3 regions of the Glutamicibacter sp. NPDC087661 genome follow, and region 2 is predicted to be linked to each of the others. Evidence: riboswitches for the same ligand, from Rfam matches in the RefSeq annotation. Region 2 holds a riboswitch; each other region holds the start of a gene.

Region 1 (3,270 bases), on a different contig from region 2:
AACCAATCGGCGCAGCACGGCGCGTTCGCGCACAATTTCTGCGTAGTACCCGGCGTTGGCTGCAGTTGGAACCTGCTGGATGAGATTGTGAAGGTAGGCGGCGCCACCAATGCGCGAGATTTCGCCGCGCTTGGTCAGCAAGTCGGCTACGGTGACCGCATCGGCTGGTTCGCCACGACCGTAGAGGTCGACAATCGCCTCGTAAATCGATTCGTGGGAGGGACGGTAGAAGTCGGTGCCGCGAATGGATTCAACGACGTCAGCAATGGCGTCCTTGGAGAGCATCATGCCACCGAGGACCGACATCTCGGCCTCGATATCCTGTGGCGGCTTGCGCCCTGCGTCGGAATCTCGTCCTTCGTAAACCGGCTCAGCACTCATTGCAGACACTTCCATCCCCTATTGACCCGCTGGGAAAAATTATCCTTGCCTCATGGCAACGCTTCATCGTGTCAGTCGATACGGACATTTGGATGTCAGGCGCCTGTGGATATTTCTCTCCCGAACCCAACACTAGGGCTGTTATTAACAGGCGTAAACCTCATTATCCACAGAATATGTGGATAACACTCCTCTACCTGTGGACTTCCCTGTTCACAGTCTGGGGAGAACTCTGTGGATTACCCCACTCTACGTATCATTAATATCTGTTGACTTGGTTGTTTGTATTCGCACACCTGTGGACAGAAAATTAATTCATTGAAGCTCACGCCAACCGGCCCAAGGTTATCAACACCCTTAATCGCCCAGTTCCCGGGGTTTTTCACCCTTTGCACACATTTGCCCATGTCTTGTCCACAGTTTTGTGGATAACCTTGTGGATACTGCTGAATTTACAAAACCCTAAGTCACCGTGGATTAAATTCGCCAGCAAGGCCGGATCTTCCAGTAGTCCACAATCGGCCAGGGTTTCTGCGTTCGGGGGCGGTGGATAACTTAATGTGTGCAACGACTCGGCGGGCGAACCTGGATCAGCGACTGGGCTGCCGGCGCACTCTCGCCACTTCGCGTCCGCGACGCGCGCCAGTGAAGACCCCATAAAGCGCCGGTTTCATTTGTGATGCGCAGCCTTTGCATGGCTCGGAAACCCCATCCGAGGGTTGCCGGCAATTCGCTGCCACTCTGGTCCAGCGTGCAGCGAGGATCCATGAGCTACCTGCGCGGTTCTGTTCGACAGCCCAGGCGGGTGGCGGATATGGCGAGTTCAAGGTTTCTCGCGACAGATACTTTGATGACGAGGTTATCGCCAAATGCCTGGGGCAGCTGGCCCAAGATGGCAGGCCATGAGATTGCCAGCCATCTTGCCACGTCTTCAGGGTGGCGAGAGAGAACGGGCATTGCCGGTGTCGAGGGCTGCGGGGAACGGCTCAACCCGCCTAACCGGAATTCAAAAAGCTCCGGCCAGATCGATGATTTGATCTGGCCGGAGCTTTGGAAGATGCGAAGCGCTTATACGAGCTCAGGAATCGGCAGCGAATGGAACCGCGAATCATGGAAGATCTGTGGCGAGTGCTCGGAGGTGCGGTGCCCGTGGACTTCCATCAGGACTACCCAGTGATCCCCCGCTTCGACCTCGTTGTAGATCGAAGTCTCCAGCCACAACGTTGAGTCGTTGACGAAGAGCGCGCCCTGATCCGAGGAATAGGTATCGATTCCGCGGAACCGGTCGCCATTTTTCGAGGCAATCTGAGCGCAGACACCATCATTGCGTTCGCTCAGCACTGAGACGCCAATGCGGCCAGCTTCGCGCAGCTTTGGCCAAGTGTTCGAGGACTTCTGCACGGCGAACATCACCAGTGCAGGTTCGAGGGAAACTCCCACGGTAAACGATGAAGCGACAATTCCCGTCTTCACGCCATCCAGTTCTGCACAGAGGGCGGCTACCCCTGATGGATGCTGAGCGAAAACCTTGCGCAGGGTCAACGGGTCAAGTTCAAGATTCAATGACATGGCTCGATTCCTTTGGGTCTTGCCCACCGCGCAGTAGCCTGCAAGCATTGGCTTCTCGTTACTCGAAGCCGCTTGGGCTGAAGTTCCGCGCCGTGTGCGGTACTTGTTCCAGCACATTTTGCGTGGAACCGAATCCTCACCTGGAGCACCCCACTACCGTTGAGAGGGTTGCCGATCAGCAAGCCAGGGCTTATAGCTGATGCTCTTGATTCTGTTTAAAACGATATGGCTCATGACGAACAACCGTCAAACATTTCACTTCGCAAATCGCAATATTCGACGCAATATTCGATCCAAGGCCCCACGGGGAGTCCTTGGGCAGTCTTTTATTCGCCATGCGCCGCGCTTCTTGAACCACTCGGCCCCCATGATCGCAGCAGGCTTCCGCCGCCCTTGATTCGGCAGAACACTAACGCCTCCCCTGGGCTCGGGGCCCTGGCGCGAATTCCCTACCGCCCACCGTAATGAAACTTGGTTTCCCGGCATGACGCTGAGGTTCATGCCACTATTGGTCATGGAGTGCATTGAGTCACACTCCTGCTTATTGTTCTCCGTAACCATCGATGACGATTGAGGAATAGCCACACCATGGTAGAGATTCAGGCCAACCATTCAGAATTGACCCCACTGCGTTTCTTGGAACGCACAGCCGAGGCCTATCCGAAGAAGACCGCCGTCATCCATGGAACTCGCATCTTCTCCTATGAAGAATTCGAAGCACGGGTGCACCGCTTTGCCCAGGCGCTGAAGGCTCGCATTGAGCCGGGCGACCGCGTGGCCGTGCTGGCACCGAATACTCCCGAAATGCTCATGGCGCATTACGCCGTACCGCTGGCAGGCGCAGTCCTCGTTGCCCTGAACACCCGACTCTCGGCCCACGAGCTGCAATACATCATTGATCATTCTGCTGCCAAGCTGATGCTTGCCGACACAGAGCTGCTGGAAAACACGAAGACCCTGCGCCGCGATAACCCAACGCTGGAGGCGCTCATCGAGATCACCGATGACCAGTACGCCGGAGAACGTCCGGACGTGCCCGTGGACGCCACCTTGGACGAGCTAATCGCACAAGCCTCGGATGAAAGACTTCCCTACGCCATCGCCGATGAGCGGGCTCCGATCACTCTCAATTACACGTCGGGCACCACCGGCAAGCCGAAGGGCGTGCTCTACTCGCACCGCGGCAGCTACCTGAACTCGTTGGGCGAAGCGCACCACCAGGGCTTCACCGCCAAGACCCGCTACTTGTGGACCCTGCCGATGTTCCACTGCAACGGCTGGTGCACTCCATGGGCCGTCACCGCAGCGGGAGGAACGCAC
Region 2 (3,270 bases):
GCGGCGGACAATGCAGTGCGGCGGGTGAGACGGTTCAAAAGCATGGAGAATCCTAGAATTGTGCGTGCAAGCGGTGTAGGTGAAAAGGTAAAGGGGACGAATGGTTCGGGACCCACGGCGTGGCCGGGACTAATGGTTGGTTGGGTCGACGCCGAGCAGGCGCAATAGGTGCAGGCGATCTGCAACGAACTTTTCATCGGTATGCCGGCGTGGATGCACAGCTGAGATGGACAGATCCTCGATGACGCCCGCTGCACTATGCCCAGCGCCTCGCCCCAGAACAATCACGCGGTCAGCCAAAGTCAACGCCTCGTCCACATCATGGGTCACCATGAGAACAGTGGTGGGGAACGATGCGTGAATCGAGAGCAGCAGATCCTGCATCTTCAAGCGTGTCAGCGCATCGAGGGCGCCGAAGGGTTCATCAAGAAGCAATACACCCGGGCGCCGAGCCAGCGCGCGAGCCAGCGAAACCCGCTGCGCCATGCCTCCGGAGATCTCGCGTGGGCGCAAGCTGGCTGCATGGCTCAGACCGGTCAGCTCGATCAACTCATCGATCAGCGAGTTGCCGGCGCGCTTATCGGTTTCCGGTGCCAGGCCCAGTGCAATGTTCTGGCGAACCGAGCGCCATGGCAGCAGCCGGGGCTCCTGGAAGGCAACGGCGCATAACTCGTTGATGCCGGTGACCTCGCGGGTGCCGGTGCGGATGGTGCCGGTGGTGGGGTGGTCCAAGCCCGATACTGAACGCAGCAGCGTGGATTTTCCGCAACCGCTGGCTCCAAGAATGGCCACGACTTGACCTGCTGGAATTTGCAGGTTGATATCGGCCAGGACGGTCCGGCTTTCCATCTTGGTGGTGAAGGTTCGCGACACGTTGCTGAACTGCACGTCCAGGGCGCTTGAAGCTGAGGCAACGGGAGCTGCCTCGGGCGCTGCAAAGGAAAGAGTCATGTTCATCTCCATCGTTCCTGGCGGTAGCACCGGCCTGCAGAGCAAAACTCCAAAGGTGGTTGCTGCGGCGTCGTGGAGCCAGATCTCTCGGCCGCTCGGGATGGTTACGTGTCCATTACAACGAGTCGAACGATTTGAACGCAAATCTTGCGTAATATGAAAAAATCTTCGACAACTACCTCACATTGCCCAGAAATTTCGTTATTTATTTTATTGCAGGCCGGTTTGCTCGACATTAAGCAAAACTTTGCAACTCATCTTCGGCAGGACGCGGATTAGGCTGTGAAATTTGAAGATGGGCACTGCCGGCACTAGGACGAAATGTGACTTCGCGGGTTGGAAACGCCGGTTTATTACCGTTACAAATGAATTACGACCCATCCAGAGCGGCTGAGAGATCTGGCTCCACGACGCCGCAGCAACCACCCCAATAGCGGGACGGTGCTACCGCCAGGACCGATGGAAAGAATTGAGAACCCTGATGCCTATTGGTGAATCGCACAATGCCCTCGGACTGGACTTCAACCAGGTCAGTGACCCTTCGCAGGCCACCGCAATGGACCTGGACAAGTTTGAAGAACAGCTGCCGACCAGGCAATTGCTGAAAATCACCCCCGGACCAAGTGCGGATGAGCAATACGACCGGCTGGCCGAAATTTTCCGTCCCGTTTTTGCGCAGATCGCCGCGACAGCCAAGGACCGCGACTTGAACCGCGTGCTTCCTTTCGAGCAGGTAGGCCTGCTGAATCGCGAGCGTTTCGGTGCGCTTCGCCTTTCCGTTGCCGACGGGGGCTACGGCGCACGGCTGGTGGATGTCTTCCGTCTGCTCATCGAGCTGTCCGAGGCGGACTCCCACGTAGGCCAGCTGTGGCGTGCGCATATCGCATTCGTCGAGAACGTCTTGGCGCTGGAGGACGAAGAGCTGCGCAAGAAGTGGGTCGCTCGCATCGCTGCTGGGCAGATTATCGGCAACGCCTACACCGAACGCGGTGGCAACGCCCTGGGCACCTTGAACACCAAGGCCAGCACCGTGGACGGGCGCTGGGTGATCGACGGTGAAAAGTACTACTGCACCGGCACCATTTTTGCCGACTGGACCACCGTTGCCGTGGCCCACCCGGAGCTCGCCGGCCGCCAGATCGCCGTGGTCTCCACCCAGCGCAGCGGCGTCAAGATCCTCGACGACTGGGATGGGTTCGGCCAGGGCCTCACCGGAACCGGCACCACAGAATTCCACCAGGTCCCGGTGGACTGCTTCATGCCGCAGCAACGCAACGACTCCGAAGCGGCAATCTTCCAGCTGGTGCTCATGTCCGTGCAGGCAGGCATTGCCCGCGCCGCACTGAACGACCTGCGCAGCGCGGTGCAGGCGCGCACCCGCATCTTCACCACCGGGACCGGGGTTCCGGTCTACCAGGAACCTCAGGTCCTGCAGCTGGTGGGCGAGGTGTCCGCAGAATCCTTCGCCGCCGACTCGGTGGTGATCGGCGCGGTGCTCGAAGTCGAGGCGGCCCTGGGCGATCCGGGACTGAACGACGAGGAACGCTACGCCGTATGCGAGCTGGCCGCCAACCGCGCGCAAACCGTGGTGCAGCCACTGGCCATCGGCGTGACCAGCAAGCTCTTCGACGCACTGGGAGCCTCTTCCACCAGAAGCGGCTGCAACCTGGACCGGCATTGGCGCAATGCGCGCACCATCGCCACCCATAACCCGGCGATCTACAAGGCGCGCATCGTCGGGGACTACGAGATCAACGGGGTCCAGCCGCAGCGGCTGTCCGTCACCGGCGAAGATTCGACCCAGCGGACCTGAGGGCCTGCGACGCACACCAGCAACTTTCCACGATTACCAACCTATGGGGGCAAAGCCATGAGCGAGAACAAGCGCGAGATCCTATTCAACGCATTCGACATGAACTGCGTGGTGCACCAGTCGCCGGGCCTGTGGCGCCATCCGCAGGACAAGGCCTCGACCTACAACACCCTGGGCTACTGGACCCACCTGGCCAAGGTGCTGGAAAAGGGGAAGTTCGACGGGCTGTTCCTTGCCGACGTGCTGGGCACCTACGACGTGTACAAGGGCACCAACGTGACCCCGCTGGGCTCCGGCGCGCAGGCGCCCGTCAACGACCCGATGATGCTGGTTTCCGCCATGGCCGCTGTGACCGAGAACCTCGGCTTCGGCGTCACCGCAGGTACCGCCTATGAGCACCCGTACGCTTTCGCCCGCCGCTTGGCCACCCTGGACCACCTGACCAACGGCCGCGTGGGTTGGAATGTCGTCACCGGCTACCTTCCCTCGGCCGCCCGCAATATGGG
Region 3 (3,270 bases), on a different contig from region 2:
ATCACTACGAGATTCTTGACCTGGTCGGGGAACTCGACGGCGTATTCCAACGCGCGCGCACCGCCCATCGAACCGCCAATGACCGCATGCCAGGAATCAATTCCCAGTTGCTTGGCCAGCCGAGCTTCAAGGCGCACCGAGTCCTTGATGGTGACGAAGGGAAAGCTCGAACCGTAGGGCAGGCCCTGGTCGCCCAAGGACGAGGGGCCGGTGGAACCATTGCAACCACCCACCATGTTGATGGACACGACAAAGTACTCATTGGTGTCAACCGTGGCGCCGGGGCCTACGAGCTCTTCCCACCAGCCGGCGCTTTGCGAATCGCCTTGCGCAACGTGGGCGTCACCGGTGAGCGCATGCATCACGAGCACCGCGTTGGAGCCATCAGCTGCTAGCGTCCCCCACGTTTCATAGGCCAGCACCACGTCCGGAAGGAATCCACCGAATTCGAAGTGGTGCTCCCCCACGGACTTACGGCGCAAAATGCCGTCTTGCCCGCCAGCGAGCTCTTCGGCGCGCAGAGTATCTTCAGTAGTCACAATGGATGCCATGCCTAGAGGGTTTCCTGCAGTTCCTTGTTCTCGAGGGCTGCAACAGCTTGGAAGCCCAGTTCCAGATCGGCCAGAATATCCTTGATATTCTCCAGTCCGACGCTCAGCCGCACCAGTCCCGGGCTCACGCCGGCCGCAACCTGCTCAGCTTCGGAGAGCTGGGCATGGGTGGTGGAGGCCGGGTGGATGACCAATGAGCGCACGTCGCCGATGTTCGCGACATTGGAGTGCAATACCAGTGCGTCCACGAAGGCCTGGCCGGCTTCCGAACCGCCCTCCAGTTCGAACGCGATGATCGAGCCGGCGCCCTGATCGCTGTACTTCTGCGCACGCTCATGCCAAGGCGAGGACTTCAGGCCTGCGTAGGCGACCTTCTGCACTTCCTCGCGGGATTCGAGCCAATTGGCAACTTCTACGGCATTCTGGCCGTGGCGCTCAATGCGCAGCGACAAGGTTTCCAGGCCCTGCGCGATCAAGAACGCGTTGAACGGCGCAACCGAGGAACCCAAATCGCGCAGCAACTGCACGCGGGCCTTGAGGATGTAGGCCAGATTGGCGCCCAGGATGCCGTTGACACCCAGGTCGCGGGCGAAGACCAGGCCGTTGTAGGACTCGTCCGGGGTGTTGAAGCCCGGGAAGCGGTCGGCGTCCTTGGCGAAGTCGAAGTTGCCCGAGTCCACGATGACACCGGCAATGGCACTGCCGTGTCCGCCGAGGAACTTGGTGGCTGAATGGATCACGATATCCGCGCCCCACTCGATCGGGCGGATCAAGTACGGGGTGGCCAGGGTGTTGTCCACCAGCAGCGGCACGCCAGCTTCGTGGGCGATCGCCGAGATGCCCTCGATGTCCAGGACGTCCTGTCGCGGATTGGAGATGGTTTCCCCGAAGAAGGCCTTGGTGTTCGGACGCACCGCGGCGCGCCAATCATCCAGGTTGTCCGGGTCGGAAACGAAGGTGACCTCGATGCCCAGGCGCTTGAGCGTGTGCTTGAGCAGGTTCTGGGTTCCGCCGTACAGGCTGGGGCTGGCCACCAGGTGGTCGCCGGCTTCGGCCAAATTCAAGATGGCGAAAGTGGTGGCAGCCTGTCCCGAGGAGAGCAGCAGTGCTCCAACGCCGCCCTCCAGGTCAGCGATGCGGGTTTCCACCGCGTCGGTGGTCGGGTTGCCGATACGGGTGTAGATCGGCTCCAGTTCCTGCAGCGCGAAACGTGCAGCAGCGCTCTGGGCGCTGGGGAAGACGAAAGAGGTGGTTTGGAAAATCGGGAGAGCCCGTGCCCCGGTCGTCGGATCCGGGGTCTGGCCGGAGTGGATCTGACGGGTTTCAAATGACCAGTTATTGCTCATGGTTTCCTCCAAATAGCGTTTCATGACTATGGGGGTACGCCACTGAAAAGACACCGACAGGAAGCACCATATCGTGACGACTTCCAGGGGTAACCCGCGCTTGTCCTTGATGCCTTGTGCGTTCAAGGGCCAGGTCTTCACCCGGGGCACCCCACCGCGGTTGGAGGGTTGCCGCCCAGTAAGCCGGGGCTTGTTACTGGGACTCATGACCTGGTACCAGTTTGCCCGAAAACCGAAGATCTTTGCAACGCAAGGGCTGGTGATTGGACTCAATCGGTCATATTTCGCGAATATTGCAGGTTCATCGCAGAGTATTCGATAGCATCACGGAACTTAGGTGTGCCTAAGTAGAGACTCGCATCACATGTTGTCATGATGGGCACATGATGAGGCTAGATCACGTAAGTTATGCATGCGGCCCGGACGGGCTGTTGCCAACCGCTGAAAGAATCTCCGAGTCCCTTGGACTGGAATTCGTCAAGGGCGGCGTGCATCCACGATTCGGAACACGCAATGTCATCTTCCCGCTCAAGCATGGCCAGTACCTGGAGGTGGTTGAAGTCCTGAACCACCCGGCCAGCGACAAGGCACCCTTCGGACAGGCGGTTCGCGCCCGTTCGGAGCTCGGCGGCGGCTGGATGGGCTGGTGCGTCTCGGTGGAGGATCTATCCAGTGCCGAGGACCGCTTGGGCCGCAAGTCGGTGCCGGGCAACCGGAAGTTCCCTGATGGCCGCGAACTGACCTGGCAGCAGATTGGCATCAAGGGCCTGATCGCCGATCCGCAGTGCCCGTACCTGATTTCCTGGGATGAAGGATCCGAGGAGCTGCATCCGTCCAAGGCGCTGGAACCTGCCGGCGCCATCAGCCAGATCTCCATCGCCGGCTCGCGTGAACGGGTGCTGGATTGGCTGGGCCAGCCGCAGAACGTCAATTTGGGCGCTGTCACCATGCAATATGAAGCGCCGAATGGCACTCCGGGCATCATGTCGGTTACCTTTGAGACCGAGTCCGGAACCGTGGTGCTGTAAACAGTTCCGCAGAGATCGCAAGTAGGCGGGGACAATGGCGTCCCCACCTACTTTCTTTTCCTTAAGGCCGGTCCAGCCGCTTCCCCAGGACCACGACGTGCTGATCTTCGAAGCCCAGTCGTTCATAGAAATCGATGACGGCAGAGTTCTCCCCGCGGACCATGAGCTGCACCTTGGGCACGCCGCGATCCCGCAGCCACAGGACAGCAGCATCCACCAGCGCCCTTCCCAGGCCGTTGCCCTGCCGGCACGGATCCACCGCAACATAGTAGAGCCAACCTCGGTGGCCATCATGGCCAACCATCGCAGTAGCCATGAGTTGATCGTTCTCAACGATGGACAGCA

The links. Region 2 has a riboswitch for S-adenosylmethionine ahead of ACIOTN_RS09770 (acyl-CoA dehydrogenase). Riboswitches for the same ligand answer to the same signal wherever they lie in the genome.
Region 1: it holds a riboswitch for S-adenosylmethionine, as region 2 does, so the genes downstream of both, ACIOTN_RS12095 (flavin reductase family protein) here and ACIOTN_RS09770 (acyl-CoA dehydrogenase) in region 2, are expected to answer to the same signal.
Region 3: it holds a riboswitch for S-adenosylmethionine, as region 2 does, so the genes downstream of both, ACIOTN_RS13990 (bifunctional o-acetylhomoserine/o-acetylserine sulfhydrylase) here and ACIOTN_RS09770 (acyl-CoA dehydrogenase) in region 2, are expected to answer to the same signal.

Annotation. Positions count from the first base shown of each region.
Region 1 covers NZ_JBIUWE010000004.1:133,137-136,406, reverse strand. Annotated here, with positions in the region: gene dnaB (replicative DNA helicase) at 1-381, opposite strand, end outside; gene ACIOTN_RS12095 (flavin reductase family protein) at 1,450-1,950, opposite strand; SAM riboswitch class IV at 2,045-2,161, opposite strand; gene ACIOTN_RS12090 (long-chain-fatty-acid--CoA ligase) at 2,539-3,270, shown strand, end outside.
Region 2 covers NZ_JBIUWE010000003.1:98,723-101,992, forward strand. Annotated here, with positions in the region: gene ACIOTN_RS09760 (aliphatic sulfonate ABC transporter substrate-binding protein) at 1-44, opposite strand, end outside; gene ACIOTN_RS09765 (ABC transporter ATP-binding protein) at 130-951, opposite strand; SAM riboswitch class I at 957-1,058, opposite strand; SAM riboswitch class I at 1,326-1,417, shown strand; gene ACIOTN_RS09770 (acyl-CoA dehydrogenase) at 1,433-2,764, shown strand; gene ACIOTN_RS09775 (LLM class flavin-dependent oxidoreductase) at 2,822-3,270, shown strand, end outside.
Region 3 covers NZ_JBIUWE010000005.1:116,972-120,241, reverse strand. Annotated here, with positions in the region: gene ACIOTN_RS13995 (homoserine O-acetyltransferase) at 1-551, opposite strand, end outside; gene ACIOTN_RS13990 (bifunctional o-acetylhomoserine/o-acetylserine sulfhydrylase) at 554-1,897, opposite strand; SAM riboswitch class IV at 1,989-2,108, opposite strand; gene ACIOTN_RS13985 (VOC family protein) at 2,281-2,925, shown strand; gene ACIOTN_RS13980 (GNAT family acetyltransferase) at 2,987-3,270, opposite strand, start outside.